3 regions of the Paenibacillus sp. EPM92 genome follow, and region 2 is predicted to be linked to each of the others. Evidence: predicted binding sites of a transcription regulator. Region 2 holds the regulator's gene; each other region holds the start of a gene.
The links. Region 2 encodes Rex, which represses fermentation and respiration genes when NADH is low (regulators of the CRP and FNR family bind a similar motif). Its sites were predicted from a motif close to TTGTGAAATATTTCACAA; they were not measured.

Region 1 (3,278 bases), on a different contig from region 2:
GACGATCTGCCTAAAGGGCTTAATGCTGCGACGCTTAAGCAGGTGCTCAGCGTGATGAAGCTTCAGGGCGGCCGACTGTCTGCGGAGGAAACCGCGGCAGGAGTAGGCATCTCCCGGGTAACCGCCAGACGGTATTTGGAATTTCTGGAGAAACGCGGGATCGTGCGTCTTGAGGTGCATTATGGCGGCTTAGGCCGTCCCGTCAATCGATACGAATTGCAGCGCGATCCCAACAACCCCAAGTAATTGTCTTGGTAGGATGAATTTAATGGTAGTTCAGACCGAAATCAAGGGTACCAGGTTGTGCTGAAAGTTGGTTTCGAGGATCGGGCGGCTCTTGACGCGTATAAAGCCAATACGGAGCATCATGCCTGCTCGGCCTTTATTCGGAGCGTAGGAAGACTTGATGGCATTGTGATTGATATTGAAATCTAGCGGCTTCACGATGGATCCCCCGGGCGAGACTTTGAGTCTGGCCTTTTGTTGTTCCCGGTCCATGCTCCTGTCGGTCAGGAGCTTTTTCTTATTTGGGGCCGTACAAGGGGAGAGAGATGGTAAACTTTGTATCTCCTTGCGTCTTGCTGGACACGCTTACTAAGCCGCCTATGGCATGAATCACCTGGTAGGAAAAGGTAAGTCCCAGCCCGGTTCCGCTTGATTTTGTTGAGAAATAAATCGTGCCAAGCCGCTTCATTTGATCCTCGCTCATCCCGATCCCATTGTCTTTGATCGAAAGCTTGGCGTAATGTTCTTCCGCATGGAGAGTCAGGATGACTTGTCCGTTCGTCACTTCGGAACATGCCTCGACGGCATTTTTAATAAAGTTAACAAGCACTTGTTTCATCTCATCCGGATTTGCCAAGATCAGCAGGGGGGTTTCAAGCCGATGTACGTCCAATTGCACATTATACATATTGGCATAGGGAGTCATGACCTCCATGATAATTTGCACCTGCTCTGAAAAGTTAATGATCCCGTGTCGTTCGGCAGGAGGCTTGGCTATGGAGAGATACTCCGTTATGATCGATTCGGTTCTTTGAATTTCATCCAAACTGATATCAATATACTGCCTAACCTTTTGAAGCTCTCGAGGCTTTTCCCGGATCAGTACCAGGAAGCCTTTCACGGCCGTGAGAGGGTTGCGCACCCATGGGCGAGCGAAGCCGCCATATGACTCATCGCTTCCATTTTTTCATTTTGAGCGTGCTTAATAAAGATTTCCTTGTTGGAAACAGATTTGCTGAACAAAGACATCAGCAGCCAGATTCCTATTGAGTTTTGGACGGGAATAACAACGATGTGGAAGGCAAGATGTTTGGTAACATAGGCAGGGAAAAATAAATACGTAAGCGCTAGCGGGAACAACGAGAATACGATTCCAGCCCAAAAAGTAACCAGCGATTTCCGCAATGTCGTTCTGTAGATGTTGTGAAAAAACAGGGAGAAAGTAAAGGTGAAGGCTATGATGAGGACAGCGACCCATGTTCCTTCGCCGCCAAGATATAAACGGTAGATGATGAACTCAAGGAGAAGAAGAAGGCCTGTTTGGATACCGCCAAACACCAGCCCAAAAAACATAATGACATAACGGATGTCAAAGAAAACGCCGTTTACCACACTGGAAGCAAAGGTCATGGAGAGCAGCAAACAGATAGAGCTTGTCAGGAGAATGAAGGCGAAACTCGGCAATGTTCTTCGCGAACAAACCAGGAAACAGCGGCAGCCCGCTTGTGCAAAAAATCACAGATGGATCGCTATGCGATCGATACAATAGAAACATGAGAAACGTCAAACCGCGCTTCAAATGAGGGAGGGGTTAAAGTGAGCGCCGACTTGCAGCAAATCAAGGAGCGAACGGAGTCTAGGTCCATACCGGAACAGCCTAACCAAGAAACGGAATTCAAAGGCACGTTTGTCAGCGTCATGGCGCTGGGTGCATTTGTGGTGTTGATGTGGCTGGCGGTTTTCATCCTGTTCATCGTTCGACAATAACGAAATAAAGAAAGAAGGAAAGCCGATGCACATTCATCGTTTGGAGAAAATCTGGCTCACATTCGGGTTAGCCATGCTGTTTGTATTTCTCGGTATTTTGGGCATATCCGCTTTTGCCATGGGCGCTCAGCCACCCAGCCCGCACCGTCATATGATTGATCCGACCCGGGTACAGGAAACCGCCCCGTTCGATGCGCCGGGCATCAAGCAGGTTGCGGATGGCGAATACGAGGCTGTGATGATTGCTTACGCATTCGGATATTCCCCGAACAAAATGGAAGTGCCAGCCGGGTCTACGGTTCATTTTACGATTACCAGCCCGGACGTGATCCACGGCTTTGAAATCCCGGGGACCAACGTGAACATGATGGTGATTCCGGGGGAGGTCAGTCAAATTTCCCACAAATTTACGAAGCCAGGCGAGTATCTCATCCTGTGTAATGAATATTGCGGCACCGGTCATGAATATATGAATACCGTCATTGTCGTGAAATAAGCGATTTCAAAAGGGAAGGGAATGCCATGAATTCAAATCAATCGCAATCATTCAACCGTAGAGACGGGGCGCTTGTCGTCGCCCATATTGTGTTTGCTTTCGTGGCGCTGCTGCTTGGAGGCATTGCCGGTTTGCTGCAAAGCGTCGTGCGCGGAGGGATGTATACGCTGCCTGGAGGCATCGGCTATTATCAGCTTCTCACCGCCCACGGCGTGCTGATGGCGCTTGTCTTTACCACTTATTTTATTATCGGCTTCCTGTATTCGGGAGTTTCCAAGACGATGGGCGGCGAGCTGCTCCCCCTAACGCACCGGCTTGGCTGGGCGGGGTTTGTCCTCATGTCGCTCGGCACACTGATCGACGTAGTCATGATTTTGTTGAATAAAGCAAGCGTGTTATATACGTTTTACGCGCCGCTTAAAGCTTCTCCGTACTTTTACATCGGTTTAGCTTTGGTGGTGGTAGGCAGCTGGCTCAGCGGCTTCGGCATTTTCTATCATTACATGTATTGGAAAAAAACGCATCGCGGCAAGCTATCGCCGCTGTTCGGATTTATGGCGGTCTGCACCATGCTGCTCTGGCAAATTGCGACGATCGGCGTGGCGGTCGAGGTTCTCGTTCAGCTGATCCCCTGGTCGTTCGGCTGGACGGAAAAAATCAATGTCATGCTCAGCCGCACCTTGTTCTGGTATTTCGGTCATCCGCTCGTTTATTTTTGGCTGCTGCCCGCCTATATTTGCTGGTATGTGATCATTCCCAAAATCATCGGCGGCAAAATATTCAGCGACGC
Region 2 (3,278 bases):
GTGGGATAAGCTCGCGGTGCTTGAAGAGAATTTTCAGCTGCACGCGCTTGAAGCGCTTAAGAAGCTGGATAAGGTCGTCAGCGAGCTGAAAGAGGTGCAGGACGAATTCGAAGTGCAGAGCGTCGTAACCGACTTAAGCGGCACCGTGAAAGAACTTCATCGTTATAAAGATGCGCTCCATTTCTTTATGACGATGCCGGACGACAACTATGTGTATTGGTTAGAGGGCGGGTTGTACAACAAAAATCGCTCGCTTCAGCTGCACTGCGTGCCGGTCGATGTCAGCTCGCTGCTGCAGCAGCATTTCTTCGAGCCGAAAGATAGCGTAATACTGACCTCGGCCACACTCTCGGTAGGCAAATCGTTCGCTTACACCTGCGAACAGCTGGGGCTGAACGAATCGCAGCCATCCGGACAATTGAGAACGGTGCAGCTTCCCTCGCCGTTCAATTACCGGGAGCAGGCGCTTGTCGCTATCCCCCGGGACTTTCCAGGGCTGCGCGGCGGAAGCGGGGGCGACAAAGAGTTTATCGACCGCCTGATTCCGTCGCTGGCCGAAGTCGCGCTGGAAACGAAAGGGCGCATGCTGGTTCTTTTCACTTCCAATCGCATGCTGAAGACGGTTCATGCCGGTTTGAAGGAAATGCTGGCGCCGTTCGGCGTGAACGTGCTCGGACAAGGCGTGGACAGCGGCAATCGAAGCAAGCTGACGCGCATGTTCCAGAGCAGTCCTGCTTGCGTGCTTCTGGGCACGAGCAGCTTCTGGGAAGGCGTCGACATTCCGGGCGACGCGCTCACCTGTCTGGCCATCGTCCGGCTGCCGTTCCAGCCGCCGACGCATCCGCTTGTGGAAGCGAAGACGGAAAAGCTTAAGGCCAAGAATATGAATCCGTTCATGAAGCTGTCGGTACCACAGGCGGTTATTCGCTTCAAGCAGGGATTCGGAAGATTGGTTCGTACCGCATCGGACAAAGGGATCGTCATTATTTACGATACCCGGGTCATCGATACGAACTATGGGAAATACTTCTTGTATTCGCTGCCGGGACCTAAGATCGAGCATATGACTGCGAATCAGTTGGTTCCACGTATTAAGCGGTGGATGGAGGAGAACGAAGCATGAAAACGATGAAAATTTCCGAGGCGGTCGTCCGACGGCTGCCGATTTACTTGCGATTCTTGAATGAGCTGAGCAAGAAAAATATTTCAACCGTATCTTCACAGGATCTTGGACAAAAACTTGATCTGAATCCGGCCCAAATCCGTAAAGATCTCGCTTATTTTGGTGAATTCGGCAAGAAGGGCATCGGGTATGATGTCGATTATTTAATCGAGAAAATCAGACAAATTTTGAAGCTTGATAAAGTGATTCCCGTCGCGCTGGTCGGAGCGGGCAATTTGGGCCGCGCGTTATGCAATTACAACGCTTATTTAAAAGACAACATGAAAATTGTCGCTGTCTTTGACGCGCAACCGAACAAAATCGGCGAATCGATCAATAACTTAAAAGTAAAGCCGATGGAAGAGCTCGGGACGACGATTCGCGAGCTGCAGATCAGGATCGGGATTATTACCGTTCCTGCGCCGGAAGCGCAGCAGGTCGCCAACCAGTTCACCGAAGCGGGCGTCGAAGCGATCTTGAACTTTGCGCCGCTCATTATTAAAGTACCGAGCGATGTACGGGTACACCATGCGGATTTCACGACGGACCTGCAAAGCCTCGCTTATTATTTGGATTAATTTATCCGATAAATGAATAACAACAAGCCCGTGCCGAACCGGCACGGGCTTGTCCTATTATTATACGAACGCGTAAATGATTTTGTAGATGAGGAACGCAATCACCATACTGATCGGAATTGTGATGATCCAGGTTAAGATCATTCGTGTTACCGTTGCCCATTTGACATCATGGAATCTCATCACGGAACCTGTTCCGATGATCGAGGAGGAAATGACGTGGGTTGTCGATAACGGCATCCCGAGATGGGTCGACGTTTGAATGACGATCGATGAGTTCAAGTCGGAAGCGAAGCCGTTGATCGGCTCGATCTTCAGCAGCTTACGGCTCATCGTCTTGATAATGCGCCATCCGCCGATTGAGGTTCCGAGGCCCATAGCGGTTGCAGCGGCTAATTTAACCCAGAGCGGAACGTCCAGCGTGTCTTGCTGGTTCATCGCAACCAAGGCGAATACGATGATCCCCATCGCTTTCTGAGCGTCGTTCCCGCCGTGGGAAAAGGAAAGCAGTCCGGCCGAGAAAATTTGGAAAATGCGGAACGTGCGATTGAGCTTGGAACGCGATTGGTTACCGGTCGACATAATAAAGAACCGGATAATCCACATAATCACGATACCGGTAGCGAACGCGACAATTGGCGATAAGACAAGAATCAGAATGATTTCACGAAACCCGGACCAGTTTAAAGCGTCCATCCCTGCGCCTGCAATGACCGCGCCGGCAAGCGAGCCGATAAGTGTGTGGGAAGAAGAGGACGGAATGCCGTAATACCAGGTGAGCAAGTTCCAAAGTATAGCCGTAATCAAGGCGGCGATGACGATATAAATACCGTTCTCAATGGTAGCCGGATTCGCGACTTTACCGCCCACCGTTTTAGCGACTTCTGACGAGTAGATTGCGCCGAGAAAGTTCAAAACGGCCGCGTAGATGATGGCGAATCTCGGTGACAGCGCTTTGGTTGAAATAGAAGTAGCGATAGCATTGGCCGTATCGTGAAATCCGTTGATAAAATCGAACAGAAGCGCCAAAGCAACGACTACAATCAATATGGTTAACATAATTTCCTCCTAAGTCATTGTGCATATTACCACTAACCGGTCCGGACTGGCCGGCAAGGTTAAGAGTATCTCAGCACAACGCTCTCCAAGATGTTGGCGACATCTTCACAGGCATCGGTCGTTTGCTCAAGGCGTTCGTACATTTCTTTCAATTTAAAATCGTGGTAAGGATCTTTCGGATTGGTGAAAATTTCACGGATGCCCTCGCGCATTAAACGGTCTCCTTCATTTTCCAAGCTGTTGATTTGCACGGTATGCTCCGTCAGCTGCATATACTTTTTCTTGGACAGCAGCTTGAAGGCATCGAGGATATGCTGACAGCTGGCTACGAGCACCGCAGAAAATTCCTTCATATATTTATCGGTAAACGTAATGTTCATATAGTCAAAACGTGCGATCGATGCTTCAATTCCGTCGAGCACGTCGTCGACCTTGGAAGCGAGCTCCATAATGTCTTCCCGGTCCAAAGGCGTAATGAA
Region 3 (3,278 bases), on a different contig from region 2:
GATTAGTTTCCTCACCTCCATTATTCCGTTTGTCATCATCTTCATCTTGTTCTTTTTCCTTCTGAATCAAGCCCAGGGCGGCGGCGGTAAGGTGATGAACTTCGGGAAGAGCCGGGCAAGACTTTACAACGAAGAGAAGAAACGCGTCACCTTCGAAGACGTGGCCGGAGCCGATGAAGAGAAGCAAGAACTGGTGGAAGTCGTAGAGTTTTTGAAAGACCCGCGCAAGTTTGCGGCTGTAGGGGCGCGTATTCCGAAAGGGGTGCTGCTCGTAGGCCCTCCGGGTACGGGTAAGACGTTGCTCGCCAGAGCGGTGGCTGGCGAAGCCGGCGTTCCGTTCTTCAGCATCAGCGGTTCCGACTTCGTCGAAATGTTCGTCGGTGTCGGTGCGTCCCGGGTGCGCGATTTGTTCGAGAACGCCAAAAAGAATGCGCCTTGTATCATATTTATAGACGAAATCGATGCGGTTGGTCGTCAGCGCGGCGCCGGTCTCGGCGGCGGTCATGACGAGAGGGAACAAACCTTGAACCAATTGCTCGTAGAGATGGACGGATTCGGAGCGAACGAAGGCATTATCATCGTTGCCGCTACCAACCGTGCGGACATCCTGGACCCTGCGCTGCTTCGTCCGGGACGCTTCGACCGTCAAATCACGGTTGACCGTCCGGATGTGAAGGGCCGCGAAGCGGTGCTGAAGGTACACGCGCGCAACAAGCCTTTGGCCAAGGATGTGAAGCTGGATCAGCTGGCTCGTTACACAACCGGCTTCTCCGGCGCGGACTTGGAGAACCTGTTGAACGAATCTGCGCTCATTGCGGCCCGCCGCAATCGCAAAGACATCTCCATGGATGAGATCGACGAAGCTTTTGACCGCGTTGTTGTCGGTACGCAGAAGAAGAGCCGCATCATCAGCGAACGCGAGAAGCGGATGGTCGCTTTCCACGAAGCGGGTCATACGATCGTCGGGATTCACGCCGAGCATGCCGATGTGGTGCACAAAGTTACGATCATCCCGCGCGGACGCGCGGGCGGGTACGTGATGATGCTGCCTAAAGAAGGCGAAGACAAGATGATGCAGACGAAGAACGAGCTGCTCGACAAAGTGACCGGCTTGTTGGCCGGACGCGTTTCCGAGGAGTTGTTCATCGGCGAAATCGGAACCGGCGCGTACAGCGACTTCCAGCGCGCTACAGGCATCGTTCGTCGGATGATAACCGAGTTCGGGATGAGCGATAAGCTTGGACCGATGCAGTTCGGTACGACGCAGGGCCAGGTGTTCCTCGGCCGCGATATCGGGCATGAACAGAACTATAGCGATGCGATCGCTTATGAGATCGATCAAGAAATGCAGTCGATCATTCGCGCTTGTTACGAACGTGCCAAACAGATTCTCACCAAATACAGCGACCAAGTTCGTTTGATCGCCGAGACGTTGATCGAGAAAGAAACGCTCGAGAAAGATCAAATTAAAGAACTGATCGACAGCGGCAAATTGGGTGCGGTTCCTGATGAGGAGCCGGCGCTTGACGGCAAGAACGATGATGTCAAAGTGAACATCCAAAGCCAAGACCAAGCTGCGGACTCCAATAAGCTCGATATCGAGAAGAAAAGCTCGGATGACGAGCAGGATCAATAATATCACGCGAACCGGTGCCGAAAGGTGCCGGTTTTTCCTTTTTGTATCAGGCAAAAAGCGTTGATAAGCGAGAAACTGGCCGTGAGGGATAAGCAGTTGTACAGGCGATGTGTCCGAAGCGTATATTTGTTTCTTTTTGTAGGTATTTAAACATTGACATGGCGGGGCCCCCGCGTGTAAATTAGGTGTAAATCTTTATTATCTTTGTGAACATTTTCACCATCTATTTCGGGGTCTTTACATTCGAGAGGAAAGCAAAGGAAGGTGTGTTATGGAAGCACTGGCACTGGAGCGCAAAGCCGAGCAGCAGCGCGAGCTGAAAGAACGGATCGCTCAATTAAAGAAAGAGCGTAACGCCATTATACTTGCCCATTATTATCAGCGGGATGAAATTCAAGAAGTAGCCGATTTCCGCGGGGATTCGTTCCTTCTTGCACAAAAAGCCGCATCGACGGATGCCGATGTCATCGTATTTTGCGGTGTACACTTTATGGGAGAAAGCGCTAAGATTTTGGCTCCGGGCAAGACGGTTATTATTCCCGATGAGCGCGCCGGTTGTCCGATGGCCGATATGGTCAATGTTGACGGGCTTCGCGCCTTGAAGAAACAGCATCCGAATGCCAAGGTCGTCGCGTACATCAATACATCGGCCGAAGTGAAGTCCGAAACGGACATTTGCTGTACGTCGGCTAACGCCATCAAAGTCATAAACTCGGTAGATTCCGATGAAATCATCTGGGTACCGGATAAGAATCTGGGTGACTACGTATCCAAGTTCACGGACAAGAAAATGATCATCTGGGAAGGCTACTGCAACACTCACGATATGCTGACCGTTAAAGACGTTGAGGAGATGAAAGCTCTGCACCCGAACGCCCAATTCGTGGTTCATCCCGAATGCCGTCCGGAGGTTGTCAAAATGGGCGATTTCGTCGGCAGCACGACGGCCATTATCAAGTACTGCAAGGAATCCGATTGCCAGGAATTTATCGTCGGCACAGAAGACGGCACCGGGTATCAGCTGCGCCTTGACAGCCCGCATAAGCAATTTCATTTTGCCACCAAATACTTGGTTTGTCCGAATATGAAAGTGAATAATTTGAAGAAAGTGGTTAAATGTTTGGAGACGAACAGTCCCCAAGTATACGTACCGCAAGACGTGGCCGATAAGGCCCGTGCATCCTTGGAGCGCATGCTGCAGGTCAAGTAGCATGCGCTACTTCTCTTGTTAGGAAGGTGGAGGCTCATGATCCCCCGTTATATGGTCAATTTCGATTTGCAGCAGCTTCCTACCGTATATACTGACGTGATCGTGATCGGCGCTGGCATCGCCGGTCTTTTTACCGCGCTTAGAAGCGCCGAAACGCATAAAGTGCTGATGGTCACGAAAAAATCGCTGCTGGACAGCAACACACGTTACGCACAGGGAGGCATCGCCGCGGTTATTTCCGATGAGGATTCTCCGGCTTATCATCGGCAAGACACGCTAATTGCCGGAGCGGGCTTATGTTCCTCTTCGGCTGTGGACGTTCTCGTACACGAAGGCCCTGCCGGGGTGAAAGATTTGATCCGGATGGGCACAGAGTTTGATATGGAGGACGGCCGGTACGCCCTTACGAAAGAAGGTGCACACAGCCAGCGG

Region 1: a site for Rex is predicted at 1,729-1,746, ahead of JMF85_RS07750 (cytochrome c oxidase subunit 2A). Genes of this name have one in related genera too.
Region 3: a site for Rex is predicted at 1,841-1,858, ahead of nadA (quinolinate synthase NadA). Genes of this name have one in related genera too.

What each region holds. Positions count from the first base shown of each region.
Region 1 is NZ_BCPS01000042.1:43,397-46,674, forward strand. It holds gene JMF85_RS07735 (response regulator) at 1-246, shown strand, start outside; partial or broken gene JMF85_RS07740 (Dabb family protein) at 286-435, shown strand; gene JMF85_RS27970 (sensor histidine kinase) at 524-940, opposite strand; partial or broken gene JMF85_RS27975 (hypothetical protein) at 1,052-1,147, opposite strand; gene JMF85_RS27980 (LytS/YhcK type 5TM receptor domain-containing protein) at 1,123-1,647, opposite strand; gene JMF85_RS07750 (cytochrome c oxidase subunit 2A) at 1,822-1,992, shown strand; gene JMF85_RS07755 (cytochrome c oxidase subunit II) at 2,018-2,488, shown strand; gene JMF85_RS07760 (b(o/a)3-type cytochrome-c oxidase subunit 1) at 2,515-3,278, shown strand, end outside.
Region 2 is NZ_BCPS01000080.1:12,600-15,877, reverse strand. It holds gene dinG (ATP-dependent DNA helicase DinG) at 1-1,123, shown strand, start outside; gene JMF85_RS19460 (redox-sensing transcriptional repressor Rex) at 1,120-1,740, shown strand; gene JMF85_RS19455 (inorganic phosphate transporter) at 1,801-2,799, opposite strand; gene JMF85_RS19450 (DUF47 domain-containing protein) at 2,859-3,278, opposite strand, start outside.
Region 3 is NZ_BCPS01000016.1:14,562-17,839, reverse strand. It holds gene ftsH (ATP-dependent zinc metalloprotease FtsH) at 1-1,636, shown strand, start outside; gene nadA (quinolinate synthase NadA) at 1,908-2,846, shown strand; gene nadB (L-aspartate oxidase) at 2,883-3,278, shown strand, end outside.